One region of the Duganella hordei genome, then DNA from elsewhere that is predicted to be linked to it. Evidence: predicted binding sites of a transcription regulator. Region 1 holds the regulator's gene; the other holds the start of a gene.
What was found. The regulator sigma-54, encoded in region 1, starts transcription at its own class of promoters, with help from an activator protein. The targets are predictions, from matches to a motif close to TGGCANGNAANCTGCTTT.
Positions count from the first base shown of each region.

Region 1 (7,049 bases):
ACGCGCCGGTGATCGAGTTCCTCGACGCGCAGCCGAGCGCGTTGGAAATGATGAGCGACATCCGCGCCTTCGTGGAAAAGTGGCTGCCGTCCTTCAAGACCGACAACCGCAGCTACCTGACGGTGGCGCTGGGCTGCACCGGCGGCCAGCACCGCTCGGTCTACATGGCGGAAAAACTGGCCGCCTACTTCCACGCCACGGAGCGCGTGGTGCTGCGCCACCGCGAGCAGTAACAAACCAGGACCAGCAAAAATATCATCGGCTCCAGTGCACCACTTCGATGGTGTGGCCGTCGGGGTCCTTGATCATGGTGCCGAAATACCGGTCGTTGATGTCGGGCCGCAGGCCCGGCTCGCGCAGCGCCATCGCGCCCAGGCTCATGGCGGCATGGAAGAATTCCCGCGCGGCCTGCCGGCTCGGTGCGGACACCGCCAGGTGCGCGCGGTCGCCGGCCAGCACGCCGTCGCCGCTGGACGGATACAGGCAGAAACTCCACGCGCCGTCGGCGCCGTAGATCACTTGCGTGGCGTCCTGGTGCTGCAAGCTGTAGCCCAGCGGGTTGAAGCAGGCGGTGTAAAAGGCGGTCGCGCGCGCGAGCTCGCGCGTGCCGATGGAAACGTGGTCGATCATGATGGCATTCCTGTGTAGATGGAAGGCACATCTTACCGAGCGGCCGTGAGACAAAATCGCATTCTTGCCCCTTGCGGTGCACGAATTATTCAATTTTCACAGCGGCACCTTGGTCTCGAACTTGGCGCAGTTCATGGCCAGCAAGCTCTTGTAGTTGCTGACATTGTTGTTCGACGTGAAAACGCGCCGCGTGAACGCCTGGAACGATTCCATCGACGCCGCCGTGACCACCAGCATGAAGTCGAATTCGCCGGCCACTTCGTAGCAGGCCATGACGTCGGACTCTTCGCGCATCAGCGACTCGAACATCTTCAGCAGCGCGGTGTTTTGCTGCTCCAGCTGCACCGTGACAAACGCCGTCAGCGGACGGCCGACCCGCACGCGGTCGACCAGCGCCACATCCTTGACCAGGACGCCGCTGGCGCGCAGCTGGGCGATGCGGCGCTGGCAGGTGGCGGCGGAGGCGTGTACCAGCTCGGCAAGACGGCGCAGCGGTATCGTCGCGTCGTCCTGCAGCAGGTTCAGTATCTGGACGTCGATACGGTCCAGTTGGACGGACATCGGCGCCTAGTCCAGGTGGCGCAGCGGATGCGCGTAATCCGGCCACACCGGCTGGAAGAAGCGCTGCACCATCTCTTCGGTTACTTCTTGCAGCGACGACGGCTTCCACTGCGGCGCGTTGTCCTTGTCGATGACGAGGGCGCGCACGCCTTCGATCACTTCGCCGTCCTCGAAGTTGTGGCGCACCAGCGTGCGTTCCATGCGCAGGCAGTCGGCCACGCTTGAAGCGACGCCGCGCTTCAGCAACTCGTGCGTGACGCACATCATCAGCGGCGAACGGGTGGCCATGATCTCCAGCGTTTTCTGCGCGAAGGCGCTGTCGTCCGTCTTGAGCGAGGCGACGATGGCCGGCACCGAGCCGGCGCCGAAGTGGCGGTCGATGGCGGCGCGCTCGGCCTCCAGCTTGCCCGCGGCCGGCCTGTAGGGGGCGGCGAAGGCGGCGATCGCCTCCGGCAGTTCCGCGCCTGCGGTCGACTCCAGGATCGCCTCCAGCACCTCCATGTCGGCCACGGCCGCGTAGTGGTCGGCCAGGCCGGCGTACAGCGCGTCGGCGGCGCCTATCGTCGCGCCGGTCAGGCCGAGATAGTAGCCCAGCTCGCCCGGCGCGCGCGGCAGGAAGTAACTGCCGCCCACGTCAGGGAACAGGCCGATGTTCACTTCCGGCATCGCCATCCGGGTGCGCTCGGTGACGATGCGCACGCGGCAGTCCGGGCCGCCCTGCGAGACGCCCATGCCGCCGCCCATGACCACGCCGTCCATCAGCGCGATGTAGGGCTTGGGATAAAAATGAATCAGGTGGTTGAGCGCGTATTCCTCGCTGAAGAAATCCTCCAGCAGCGCGCTGCCGCCCTGCGGCGAGCCACGGCCGACGTCGTAGAAGAAGCGGATGTCGCCGCCGGCGCAGAACGCCTTTTCGCTGCTGCTGCGGATGACCACGGCGGCCACCGAGCTGTCGTCGCGCCATGCCAGCAGCGCCTGCGTGATGTCGCGCACCATCGCCAGCGACAGCGAGTTCAGGGCCTTGGGCCGGTCCAGCGTGATGGTGCCGGTGCCGTTGCCGACGCTGGTGTGGACGTATTCGCTCATGAGTAAAAAGGGCTGAAGGAAAAACCCTATTCTACTGCGACTTCCGCGCCGCCAGATGTTCGAGCGGATTGGGCAGATTGAGATCGCCGCCCAGGCGCGGCTGCCATTGCTTCTTTGCCGGCGCCTCCTGCGGCTTGCCTTCGTGGCGGCCGTAGATGGTGGTCACGTCGAGCACGCCGACGCGCTCCTGCTCGAAGCCGGTGGCCTTGGCGATGCCCGACGGATCTGCCGACGCCGCAACGGTGAACTTGACGATCTGGTCCAGCTTGGGATCATGCAGGTCCAGGATCGACGCGATCATCACCAGCGGCACGGTGGCGTACACCTGGTAGTGCAGCGCCTTGGCCGCGCGCTCCATCTCGGCCGGCAGCGAGCCGTCGGCCGCCATCTGCCCCATCGCGTGGTCGAACACCTTGCGGCCCCAGCCCAGGTAGCGCTGGTCGCCCGTCACGCCGCCGACCGCGGTGACGGCCAGGCCTTCCCAGTAGTAGTGGTTGTTGCGGCCGCCCTTCTTCGCATCGGAGTGGGCCATCGTGGCGTCGGCCAGCGTCTTGAGCCAGCCTTCGATGGCCTGCTGCTGCGCGGCGCCGGCGGCCGGCTTCAGGCGCGCGTAGCTGAGCGCCATGCCGCCCAGCGTCCACTTGCGCACGTAGTAGGCCTGCTCGCTGGACAGCTTGCCCAGCATGGCCTTCTGCCCGGCCCAGCTGGCCAGCCAGGTCAGCGCGCAGGCGCCGTCGGCCGCGTTGGCCTTGGGGTCGAGCTGGTAGGCGGTGGCGCCCTTCGCCACCTCGGCCAGGAAGTCTTCGATCGGCTTGGTGTTGGCGATGTTGCGCGCCCGTAGCACCGGATCGATGACGGAATGGTGCGCGTCCGAGTAGTAGCTGTTGGCGTCGATGTCGATGCGGGCCGGCGGCGGCGCTTCGCACGCCAGCGCCGCGCCGGTGGCGAGCAGGCCAAGCAATGACGTGCTGGCAATCAGGTGAGATTTCATGGGAGGGCTCATCAAGTTAAACGTTTAACTATCTTACCTCAAAAAAGGGCGCCGATGCGCCCTTAGTCGAGTGGTGCCGGGGCCGTTGTTATAGGGCGGCGGCAGCGGGTTCGTAGCTATCCGGGAGATGCTTGATCGCATCGTGGCCGTGCTCTTGGACCTTGGCTTTGTATTTCATGACCTGCCGATCCAGCTTGTCGATCAGCGTATCGATGGCGGCGTACAGGTCCTGGGACAGGCTTTCCACGTAGACGGTTTTACCCGACATGCGCAGGTTGATTTCAGCCTTCTGGCGTTTCTCTTTCTCTTTAAGGTTATCTACAGTCAGAATGACAGCAATATCAATCACTTGATCAAAGTGGCGTGTGACGCGTTCGAGCTTGTTCTGCACGTATTCACGGATGGCCGAGGTCACTTCGAGATGATGTCCACTGATGGTGAGATTCATACACACTCCTAAAGATGATGTCGCTTCTTACGGTTAGTGCGTGGCCCATTACTACCGGGCGCGCAGGAACCAAGTAACTACAAAGACTTGCGGAGACTGACTGGCGGGATTTTCAACGCTTCGCGATATTTGGCAACAGTTCGTCGCGCAATCACCATGCCTTGTTCTCCCAGCATGTCCGCAATCTTACTGTCGGATAAAGGATTTTTCGGGTCTTCTGCTCCTGTCAATTGCACGATGAGTGCGCGTATCGCCGTCGAACTTGCTTCCCCTCCCGCTTCGGTGGCGACATGGCTACCAAAGAAATATTTCAACTCAAACATGCCGTGCGGGGTCAGCATGTATTTTTGAGTTGTTACCCGAGAAATAGTACTCTCGTGTAAACCCAGTGTATCAGCAATTTCGCGAAGCACAAGGGGGCGCATGGCAACCGCGCCGTGCGAGAAAAAGTTCTTTTGTCTTTCTACTATCGCCTGGGCGACGCGCAGGATGGTGTCGAAACGCTGGCGCATATTCTTGATCAGCCACTTGGCTTCCTGCAGCTGCGCGCCCATCGCGCCCTCGCCTTTTCCCTGCTTGAGCAGGTTGGCGTACATGGCGTTGACGCGCAGGCGCGGCATGACGTCGTTGTTCAGGCTGACCTGCCAACCGGTGCGCGATTTCTTGACGATGACGTCCGGCACCACGTAGTCGGACACGTCCGACGCGAACGCCGAACCGGGATGCGGATTGCACTGGCGGATCACGGTTTGCGCCTCGCGCAAATCCTCGTCGTCGCACAGCAGCGCTTTTTTCAGCTTGTTGAAATCGCGCTGGGCAAACCACGTCAGATGGTTTTCAACGATGGCCAGCGCCATGCGCCGCGTCACCATCGGCACGCCCGGCAAGCGCTTGATTTGCAGCGCCAGGCACTCGGACGCGTTGCGCGCGCCCACGCCCATCGGATCAAAGCTCTGCAGCAGCGACAAGGCGGTCTGCAGTTCGTCGATGTCCAGTTCCAGTTCCTCCGGCAGGCGGGCGTGGATGTCCTCCAGCGATTCCTCCAGGTAGCCGTTTTCGTCGAGCGCGTCGATGATCAGCTCGACCAGCGCGCGGTCGCGCATTTCCAGCACCGTCACGCGCATCTGTTCCATCAGGTGCTCGCGCAGCGTGCAGTGGTTGGCTTCGAGCTGCGGGCGCGCGTCCTCGTCGTCGGGCGCCTTGCTGCGGCCGGCGTCGCTCCAGTCGACGTCGGCGTCGCTGCTGGTGCTTTCGGTGTCGGCGGCGGGGCCGTCGTAGTTGTCGGCGTCGGCGGCCGGCGCTTCCTGCGCGTTGGGCGGGCCTTCCGGCGGCGCGTCGCCGACCGGGGCCTGCTGGCTGATGGCGCCGTCCGACAGCAGCCGCAGCGAGCGGTCCAGCGGGTCGTCGAGACGCTCCAGCAGCGGGTTATCGGTCAGCAGCTGTTCGAGTTCCTGGTGCAGCTCCAGCGTGGACAACTGCAGCAGCCGGATCGACTGCTGCAGCTGAGGTGTCAGCGCGAGGTGCTGCGACGTGCGCAGTTGCAATGACTGTTTCATGGGGTAAGGCTACATCCTGAAGTGTTCACCCAGGTACACGCGACGCACCGACTCATTGGCGATGATGTCGTCTGGCCGGCCTGAAGCCAATACCGTGCCCTGGTTGATGATATACGCGCGGTCGCAGATGCCCAGCGTCTCGCGCACATTGTGATCGGTAATGAGGACGCCGATGCCGCGTTCCTTGAGGAAGCGCACGATGCGCTGGATCTCAATGACGGCGATCGGGTCGACCCCGGCGAATGGTTCGTCGAGCAGCACGAAGCGCGGATTGGTGGCCAGCGCGCGCGCGATCTCGACCCGGCGGCGTTCGCCGCCCGACAGCGACAGCGCCTGGTTTTCGCGCAGCTTTTCGATCTGCAAATCGGCCAGCAGGGTATTGAGCCGTTCATCAATTGCAGCCTTGGATAAAGGCTTGCCGTCCACTTTCTGGATTTCGAGGACGGCGCGGATATTTTCTTCCACGGTCAGCTTGCGGAACACCGACGCTTCCTGCGGCAGGTAGGACAGCCCCAGCGACGCGCGGCGGTGGATCGGCAGGCTGGAGATGTCGGTGCCGCTGATGTCGATGGTGCCGGCGTCCGACGGCACCAGGCCGACGATCATGTAGAACGAGGTGGTCTTGCCGGCGCCGTTGGGGCCCAGCAGGCCAACCACTTCGCCGCACTCGACCTGCAGCGAAACGTCGTGCACGACCTGGCGCTTGCCGTAAGTCTTTTGCAGGCCTTTGACGATCAGGGTGCTACCGCAGGATGGTTCCATTTATTTCCCCGGCGTAGGCGTGGTGGCGGAGGCGGCAGGCGCCGAGGCTGCAGGCGCCGCCGGACGGATCGCCGGCTGGATCACCATCGTGCCACGGCCGGCGCCCGGCTTGCTCTCGCCGGTGACGGTGTTCTTGACCGCGAACTGTTCCTTGCGGCTGTCATAGGAAATGAATTCGCCGTCGACCTCGTCGCTCAGGCGGCCGCCTTCGAGACGGCGCACCTTGGCCTTGGAAAATAGCTTGACCAGGTCGGTCTTGTCGCTGTACTCGATGCGTTCGGCTTCGCCGTCGACCCACTGGTCGCCGGCACCGTCGCGCTTCTGGCGGAAGGTGGCCAGCGTGCCCGGGGTGCTGGTCAACACGACAAAGTTATAGCCTTCCGGATCGGTCGTCACGACCGCCTTCGGCGACTTCATCAGCAAGGTGCCGCGGGTCAGCACGACGTTGCCGATCAGCGTCTTGATTTGCTTGACGTCGTCGATCTGCAGATCGTCGTAATCGATCTTGGTCGGTTTGTTGGCGTCGGCTTTTTCCGCATGGGCCGCGCCAGCCGCCATCAGCAGCATCGCGGCCGTCAGGATCAGTTTTTTCATCATCATTCCATTCTTCATCATTGGTTCTTTCAATGGCCGCGCGGCGGCACGGTCAGTTGCCCGCGCCCGCCCAGTTGCACCTGGCGGGTGGCGTTGTTGGCCTTCATGCCGACGCCGTTGGCCGTCGCGTTGCCCATTTCCAGCGCGACCGGCGCCGTGGTTTCCATTCTTTCCTCGTCCGGGAAGACGGTCAGCGCCGGGGTCGTCATGCGCATCGCCTGCGCTTGCGGCGTGGCCGGGCGCACGACGTCCACATTACCATTGAGCTGGACCCGCGTATTGCCCTGGTCGACATGCGCGGTATCGGCATGGATATTCATCGGCGGCTGGTTGCCCGCCAGGCTGTGCACGTAAGGCTTGTCGATGTCGGAAGCGTCGTCGACCGGACGGTGGGTCAGCTTGTCGCCGGAAATGATGTAGG
Region 1 covers NZ_BPWI01000026.1:5,082-12,130, forward strand. Annotated here, with positions in the region: gene rapZ (RNase adapter RapZ) at 1-233, shown strand, start outside; gene ABWW33_RS30775 (VOC family protein) at 256-630, opposite strand; gene ABWW33_RS30780 (Lrp/AsnC family transcriptional regulator) at 727-1,191, opposite strand; gene ABWW33_RS30785 (enoyl-CoA hydratase/isomerase family protein) at 1,198-2,277, opposite strand; gene ABWW33_RS30790 (alginate lyase family protein) at 2,309-3,268, opposite strand; gene hpf (ribosome hibernation-promoting factor, HPF/YfiA family) at 3,357-3,716, opposite strand; gene ABWW33_RS30800 (RNA polymerase factor sigma-54) at 3,794-5,272, opposite strand; gene lptB (LPS export ABC transporter ATP-binding protein) at 5,282-6,034, opposite strand; gene lptA (lipopolysaccharide transport periplasmic protein LptA) at 6,035-6,634, opposite strand; gene lptC (LPS export ABC transporter periplasmic protein LptC) at 6,658-7,049, opposite strand, start outside.

Region 2 (7,049 bases), on a different contig from region 1:
AGCGCGTCTTGGGTGTCGTCCTGGCGCAGCGCATTGGAGACGATGGCCAAGGTGGCGCCTTCCACCGGCGCCAGCGTCAGTTTGGCGTAGACTTGGTCGCGGGTGGCGGCGCTGTGGGCGCGGTAGCCGTCGGTCTCGAAGCGCGAGGCGTCCAGCACATAGCCGATGCCGGCCTGCTTGCCTTGGGCGTTCAGGTCGGCCTTGCGGCTGCCATAGCTGCCTGCCGTGAGCGTGGTTTCAACCGATGGCGCGCCTTCGCCCTCGCGTGTGAACAGCTGGATCACACCGCCGGAGTGGTTGCCGTAGATGGCGGAAAACGGCCCGCGCAATACCTCGATACGCTCGGCCATGTCGAGATTGAAGGTGGCGGCCTGGCCTTGGCCATCCGGCATGCTGGCCGGGATGCCGTCGGCGATCAGCCGCACGCCGCGCACCCCGAACGCCGAGCGGGCGCCGAAGCCGCGTGAGGATATCTGCAGGTCCTGTGCATAGTTCTGGCGGTTTTGTGCCACCAGGCCGGGCACCGCCGCCAACGCCTCGCTGGCGTTGACGCGCGCCTGGCCGTCGCGGATCCGCGCGGCGTCGATCACGTCGATCGCGGCGGGCATGTCGAACACAGTGTGGCCTACGCGGGTGGCGCTGACCACCACCACGTCAGGCGGAACGCCGGCTTCCTCGGCGGCCATGGCGCCGCTGCCAAGGGCGAACAGCGCCGCCACCGCATTCAAGGGGAAAAGGGATTGCTTCATGTTGTCTCCGTTTTGGTCAGTGTTATATCGGACCAGTAAGCAATATACCTGCCATCCGGTTTTTATGCGTGGCATGGCGATTGCAACGGTATGGGTATTTTCTGAAAGGCGACTCCATGAACAGCTCCCGCATCCTTCTATCTTTGCTCCTCCTGCTGGCCGGCCCGGCATGGGCAGCGCCTCTGGCCTACGTGCCGAATGAAAAATCAGGAACCGTCAGCGTGATCGATACGTCCACCGATAAAGTGCTGCGCCAGATTGCCGCCGGCAGGCGGCCGCGCGGTATCGCCGCCGATCCGGCGGGCACGCGCTTGTTCGTGACCGATGCCGCCAGCAACGCGCTGCTGGTGATCGATACCGCCAGCGGCGACGTGGTGCGCAGCATCGCACTGGGCAAGTCGCCGGAGGGCGTGGGCGCGTCGGCGGACGGCCGCTATGTCGCCGTGGCGGTCGAGGAAAGCAATAGCGTCACGCTGATCGACGCCCGCAGCGGCGAGGTGCTGGCCGATATTCCGGTGCGGGGCAAGAATCCCGAGCACGCCGTGTTCAGCCCGGACGGACGCTGGCTGCTGGTCAGCGCCGAGGAGGCGGAGCAGGTCGACGTGATCGATGTCGCGGCGCGGCGCCAGAGCGGCTCCGTCGCCGTCGGCCTGCGCCCGCGCGGCATGGGTTTCAGTCCGGACGGCGCCCGCGCCTATGTGGCCTGCGAGCTGGCCAACGCCGTGTATGTGGTCGACATGGCGACCTTGGCGGCGGTAGCGCGCATCCCCGCCGGCAGGAACGCCAACGGCATCGCGGTGCATCCGAACGGCCGCATGGTCTACGTCTCGAACGGTATCGATGCCAGCGTGATGGCGATCGACACCGCCACCAATGCCGTAGTGGCCACCGTCGCCGTCGGCAAGCGGCCCTGGAACATGGCGCTGACGCCGGACGGCGCCAGGCTGTACGTGGCCAACGGCCGCTCGAACAGTGTTTCCGTCATCGATACGGCCGGCGCCGTCAAGCAGCCGGACATTGCCGTCCGCGAGCTGCCTTGGGGTGTGGTGATCCGCTGATCCCGCTGCTCCATCGGCACACACCTGTTCCAAAGATGAACAGTTGACACACGGCCGCGACAGGCCGTAGCACCCTCGCCGCACGGTATTCCCCTGTATGAGCGGTGCTGGCACGGTGCTTGCGAAAAGGAGAGGGCGCAGTACCCACCGCCGCTACGCTTTACAGCGGCCTCATAACCACAGCAGAAAGAGGACGACATGAATCTCGCAGACATCAGCAAACTGGGCGTTGCCAATCCATTCAAACAACGCTATGACAACTACATCGGCGGCAAGTTCGTCGCGCCGGTCAAGGGCGAATACTTCGGCAACGTCACGCCGATCACCGGCCAGGTATTCTGCGAAGTGGCGCGTTCCACCGCCGAGGATGTCGAGCTGGCGCTGGACGCCGCCCACGCCGCCAAGGACGCCTGGGGCAAGACCTCGCAGACCGAGCGCGCCAACATCCTCAACAAGATCGCCGACCGCATGGAAGCCAACCTGGCGTTGATCGCCACCGCCGAAACCATCGACAACGGCAAGCCTATCCGCGAAACCACCGCCGCCGATATTCCGCTGGCGATCGACCATTTCCGCTACTTCGCCGGCTGCATCCGGGCCCAGGAAGGCTCGGTGGCACAGATCGACGCCGAAACCTATGCCTACCATTTCCATGAGCCGCTCGGCGTGGTGGGCCAGATCATTCCGTGGAACTTCCCCATCCTGATGGCGGTGTGGAAGCTGGCGCCCGCGCTGGCTGCCGGTAACTGCGTGGTGCTCAAGCCCGCCGAACAGACTCCCGCCTCGATCATGGTGCTGCTGGAAGTGATCGGCGACCTGCTGCCGCCGGGCGTGCTGAATGTGGTGAATGGTTACGGCCTGGAGGCCGGCAAGCCGCTGGCGTCGAACAAGCGCATCGCCAAGATCGCCTTCACCGGCGAGACGGGAACCGGGCGCCTGATCATGCAGTACGCCGCACAGAACCTGATTCCCGTCACGCTGGAACTGGGCGGCAAATCGCCGAACATCTTCTTCGAGGATGTCATGGACGCCGACGACGCCTTCTTCGACAAATGCCTCGAAGGCTTCGCCATGTTCGCGCTGAACCAGGGCGAGGTGTGCACCTGCCCCTCGCGCGTGTTGATCCAGGAATCGATCTACGAAAAATTCATCGAGCGCGCGCTGGCCCGCGTGGCGGCGATCAAGCAGGGCAATCCGCTGGACGCCAGCACCATGCTGGGCGCGCAGGCCTCGCAGGAGCAGCTGGAAAAGATCCTGTCGTACATCGACATCGGCAAGCAGGAGGGCGCACAGCTGCTGGCGGGGGGTGGGCGCAACGTCCAGGGCGGCGACATGAAGGATGGCTACTACGTGCGTCCGACCGTGTTCAAGGGCGACAACTCGATGCGCATCTTCCAGGAGGAGATTTTCGGACCGGTGGTGTCGGTGACCACCTTCAAGGACGAAGCGGATGCGCTGCGCATCGCCAACGACACCTTGTACGGCCTGGGCGCCGGCCTGTGGACGCGCGACGGCTCGCGTGCCTTCCGTGTCGGTCGCGCCATTCAGGCCGGCCGCGTCTGGACCAATTGCTACCACCTGTATCCGGCCCACGCCGCGTTCGGCGGCTACAAGCAGTCGGGCATCGGCCGCGAGAACCACAAGATGATGCTGGACCACTACCAGCAGACCAAGAACCTGCTGGTCAGCTACAGCCCGAACGCGCTGGGCTTCTTCTGATCATGAACCACGTCATCGCCCGCGTCACGGCAACTCCGGCGGCGCTCGACATGATCGCCGCCCTGCGCCGCCGGCATGGACCGTTGATGTTCTTCCAGTCCGGCGGCTGCTGCGACGGCAGCGCGCCGATGTGTTACCCGGCGGGAGAGTTCGACGTCAGCGACACCGACGTCTACCTCGGCAATCTGGACGGGACGCCGTTCTACATGGGGCGCGAGCAGTTCGAGTACTGGGAGCACACCCAGCTGATCATCGACGTCGTCGTGGGGAACGGCGGCATGTTCTCGCTCGATAACGGCACGGGCAGGCGCTTCCTGACCCGTTCGCGCCTGTTCAGCGACGAGGAGCTGGCGCTGTTGCATCCGCCGGCATAGCAGCACACCGAAGCAAAAACCAAAACCATAATAATTGGAGAAGATTGTGCATAAAAAAGTCATCGCATCGCTGGCGGGGATTTCGATCCTGTCGCTGGCACAGGCGGCCGACGTCACCACGGCCATGCTCAAGAACGCAGCCAGCAGCACCGACAGCGTGCTGTCCTTCGGCATAGGCTCGGAAGGCCAGCGCTATTCGCCGCTGACCCAGGTGAACACCAAGACCGTCGGCAAGCTGGTGCCGGCGTGGTCGTTCTCATTCGGCGGCGAGAAGCAGCGCGGCCAGGAGTCGCAACCGCTGATCTACAAGGGCAAGATGTTCGTCACCGCGTCGTATTCGCGCATCTTTGCGGTCGATCTGAAAACCGGCGCCAAGCTGTGGAAGTATGAACATCGTCTGCCGGACGGCATCATGCCGTGCTGCGACGTGGTCAACCGCGGCGCGGCCCTGTACGGCAACCTGGTCATCTTCGGCACGCTCGATGCGCAGCTGGTGGCGCTGGACCAGGATACCGGCAAGATCGTCTGGAAGGAAAAGGTCGACGACTACGCGGCCGGCTATTCGATGACGGCGGCGCCGCTGATCGCCGACGGCGTGCTGCTGACCGGCGTGTCCGGCGGCGAGTTCGGCGTCGTCGGCCGGGTGGAAGCGCGCAACCCGCTGACCGGCGAGTTGCTGTGGACCCGTCCGACCGTCGAAGGCCACATGGGCTACCGCTACGACAAGGACGGCAAGGCCACCGAGAACGGCATCTCCGGTACGCTCAACAAGAGCTGGCCGGGCGATCTGTGGAAGACCGGCGGCGCATCGACCTGGATGGGCGGCACCTACGACGCCAAGACCGGCCTGGCTTACTTCGGCACCGGCAATCCGGCGCCATGGAACAGCCACCTGCGGCCGGGCGACAATCTGTACTCTTCTTCGACCGTCGCGCTGGACGTGAAGACCGGCCAGATCAAATGGGCCTATCAGAACACGCCCAACGATTCGTGGGACTTCGACGGCGCCAACGAATTCGTCACCTTCGACATGGACGGCAAGCGCTATGGCGGCAAGGCCGACCGCAACGGCTTCTTCTACGTGATCGACGCGAACAGCGGCAAGCTGCAGAACGCCTTCCCGTTCGTGAAGAAGATCACCTGGGCATCGGGCATCGATCTCAAGACCGGGCGTCCGAACTTCATCGCCGCCAACCGCCCGAGCGATCCGACCAAGGGCGAAGAGGGCAAGAAGGGCAGCACCGTGTTCGCGGCACCGGCCTTCCTCGGCGCGAAGAATCAGATGCCGATGGCGTACAGCCAGCAGACTGGTTTGTTCTATGTGCCGGCCAACGAGTGGGGCATGGATATCTGGAATGAGCCGATCAGCTACAAAAAGGGCGGTGCTTATCTGGGCGCGGGCTTCACCATCCGGCCGCTGTTCGACGACTACATCGGCGCGTTGCGCGCCGTCGATCCGAAGTCCGGCAAGATCGTCTGGGAGGTCAAGAACAATGCGCCGCTGTGGGGTGGCGTGATGACCACCGCCGGTGGCCTGGTGTTCTACGGTACGCCGGAAGGCTATCTGAAAGCGCTGGACGCCAAGTCGGGCAAGGAGCTGTGGAAGTTCCAGACCGGCTCCGGCGTGGTGGCTCCGCCGGTCACCTGGCAGGATGGCGATACGCAGTACGTCGCAGTCGTTTCCGGCTGGGGCGGCGCGGTGCCTCTGTGGGGGGGCGAAGTGGCGAAGAAGGTCAACTTCCTGGAGCAGGGCGGCTCGGTGTGGGTGTTCAAGCTGTCTTCCAAATAGAACTGTCTCCTGTAACCTTTGGGCGGCTTCGGCCGCCTTTTTTTTCGATCAAATTCTGAACAGTGCAACGCTGCGATTGATCCGATTCAGCACAAGGCCTTTTCCCGCAAGGCGCGCTTCTCCTCTGGCGATACCTGGGCACGCAAATTGCCATAGGAGCAGTACATCGCTCGATGTACACAAACAATAATGGGAGATAAAAATGAAGAAAATATTCATGCTGGGTGCACTGGCCGTGGTGGGTGCGCAAGGCGCGCAAGCGGTCGATTTCAAGGCCGGCGACTGGAACGTATCGCTGGGCGGCATCGTCAACGCCTACTACACGCAGGTCTCTTGCAGTGGGGACGCGGTCGGCGGGCTGGCGCTGGGCGGCAAAGGCCTGGGTTGCGGCGGCGAGAACAACCGTACGACCATCGGCAATGGCCTGCTGCCCAACGGGCTGGTGACATCGGCCTCGTCGAAGCAAGGGGACTACGACGTCAAGGCGCTGATCGGCATCTACAACGCCACCGCCACCGACAGCGCCATCGCGGCCAACAGCGGTGTGGACGTGCGCCAGGCCTACTTCACGTTCGGGAATGCGCAGATGGGCACCATCAAGCTGGGTCGCGACAACGGCATCTTCGGTGCCGGCCCGATCTTCTCCGACATGACCCTGATCGGCGCCGGTGCGCCGGTACAAGCCACGCAGCGCGGCCGCGTCACGCTGGGCCACATCGGCGCCGGCTACAGCTACGTGGGCTACTATGGCCAGATCGCCTACAGCGCACCGAAGTCGGCGTCGGGCATAGGCTTCGATGCAGCACTGGTCAGCCCGGTCGCGGACACACCTATCGTGGCCGCTCCGGTGTACTCGTCAAAAACCAGCCCGCAGTTCCAGGCGCAGATCAGTTACGCGGCCGACGGCTTCAAGGGTTGGCTGGGCGCCAAGTCGCAGAAATTCAGCGCCACCGCGCCGGGCGTGAAGGACTTCACGATGTCGGGCGTGGAAGTGGGTGCGTCATATCAGGCCGGACCGGTCGGCGTGCTGGCCAACTTCCAGGGTGGAAAAGGACTGGGTATCTTGTCCGATGCCGACCAGGGCGATACCAAGTCCAAGGCCTATTTTGTGCAGGCCACCTACAAGCCAGCCGACAAAGTCAAGGTGGGCCTGAGCTACGGCATCAGCCGCAACGACGACAACACCGCCGGCACGGGTGGCTTGAAGTCCAATGCCAACCTGACCTGTGGCCTGTACTACTCGCTGACGAACGCGATCACGCTGGTCGGTGAGATCGGCCAGACCCGTTCCAAAGGCTTCGCCGGTGGCGAAGGCAAGATGAACGGCGGCTCGTTGGGCGGCATCATCTTCTTCTGATGA
Region 2 covers NZ_BPWI01000034.1:5,541-12,589, reverse strand. Annotated here, with positions in the region: gene ABWW33_RS32365 (TonB-dependent receptor family protein) at 1-749, opposite strand, end outside; gene ABWW33_RS32360 (beta-propeller fold lactonase family protein) at 866-1,807, shown strand; gene adh (aldehyde dehydrogenase) at 2,006-3,526, shown strand; gene ABWW33_RS32350 (DUF779 domain-containing protein) at 3,529-3,900, shown strand; gene ABWW33_RS32345 (PQQ-dependent methanol/ethanol family dehydrogenase) at 3,947-5,689, shown strand; gene ABWW33_RS32340 (porin family protein) at 5,892-7,046, shown strand.
Region 2: the regulator sigma-54 is predicted to act here: its motif matches at 1,916-1,933, upstream of adh (aldehyde dehydrogenase).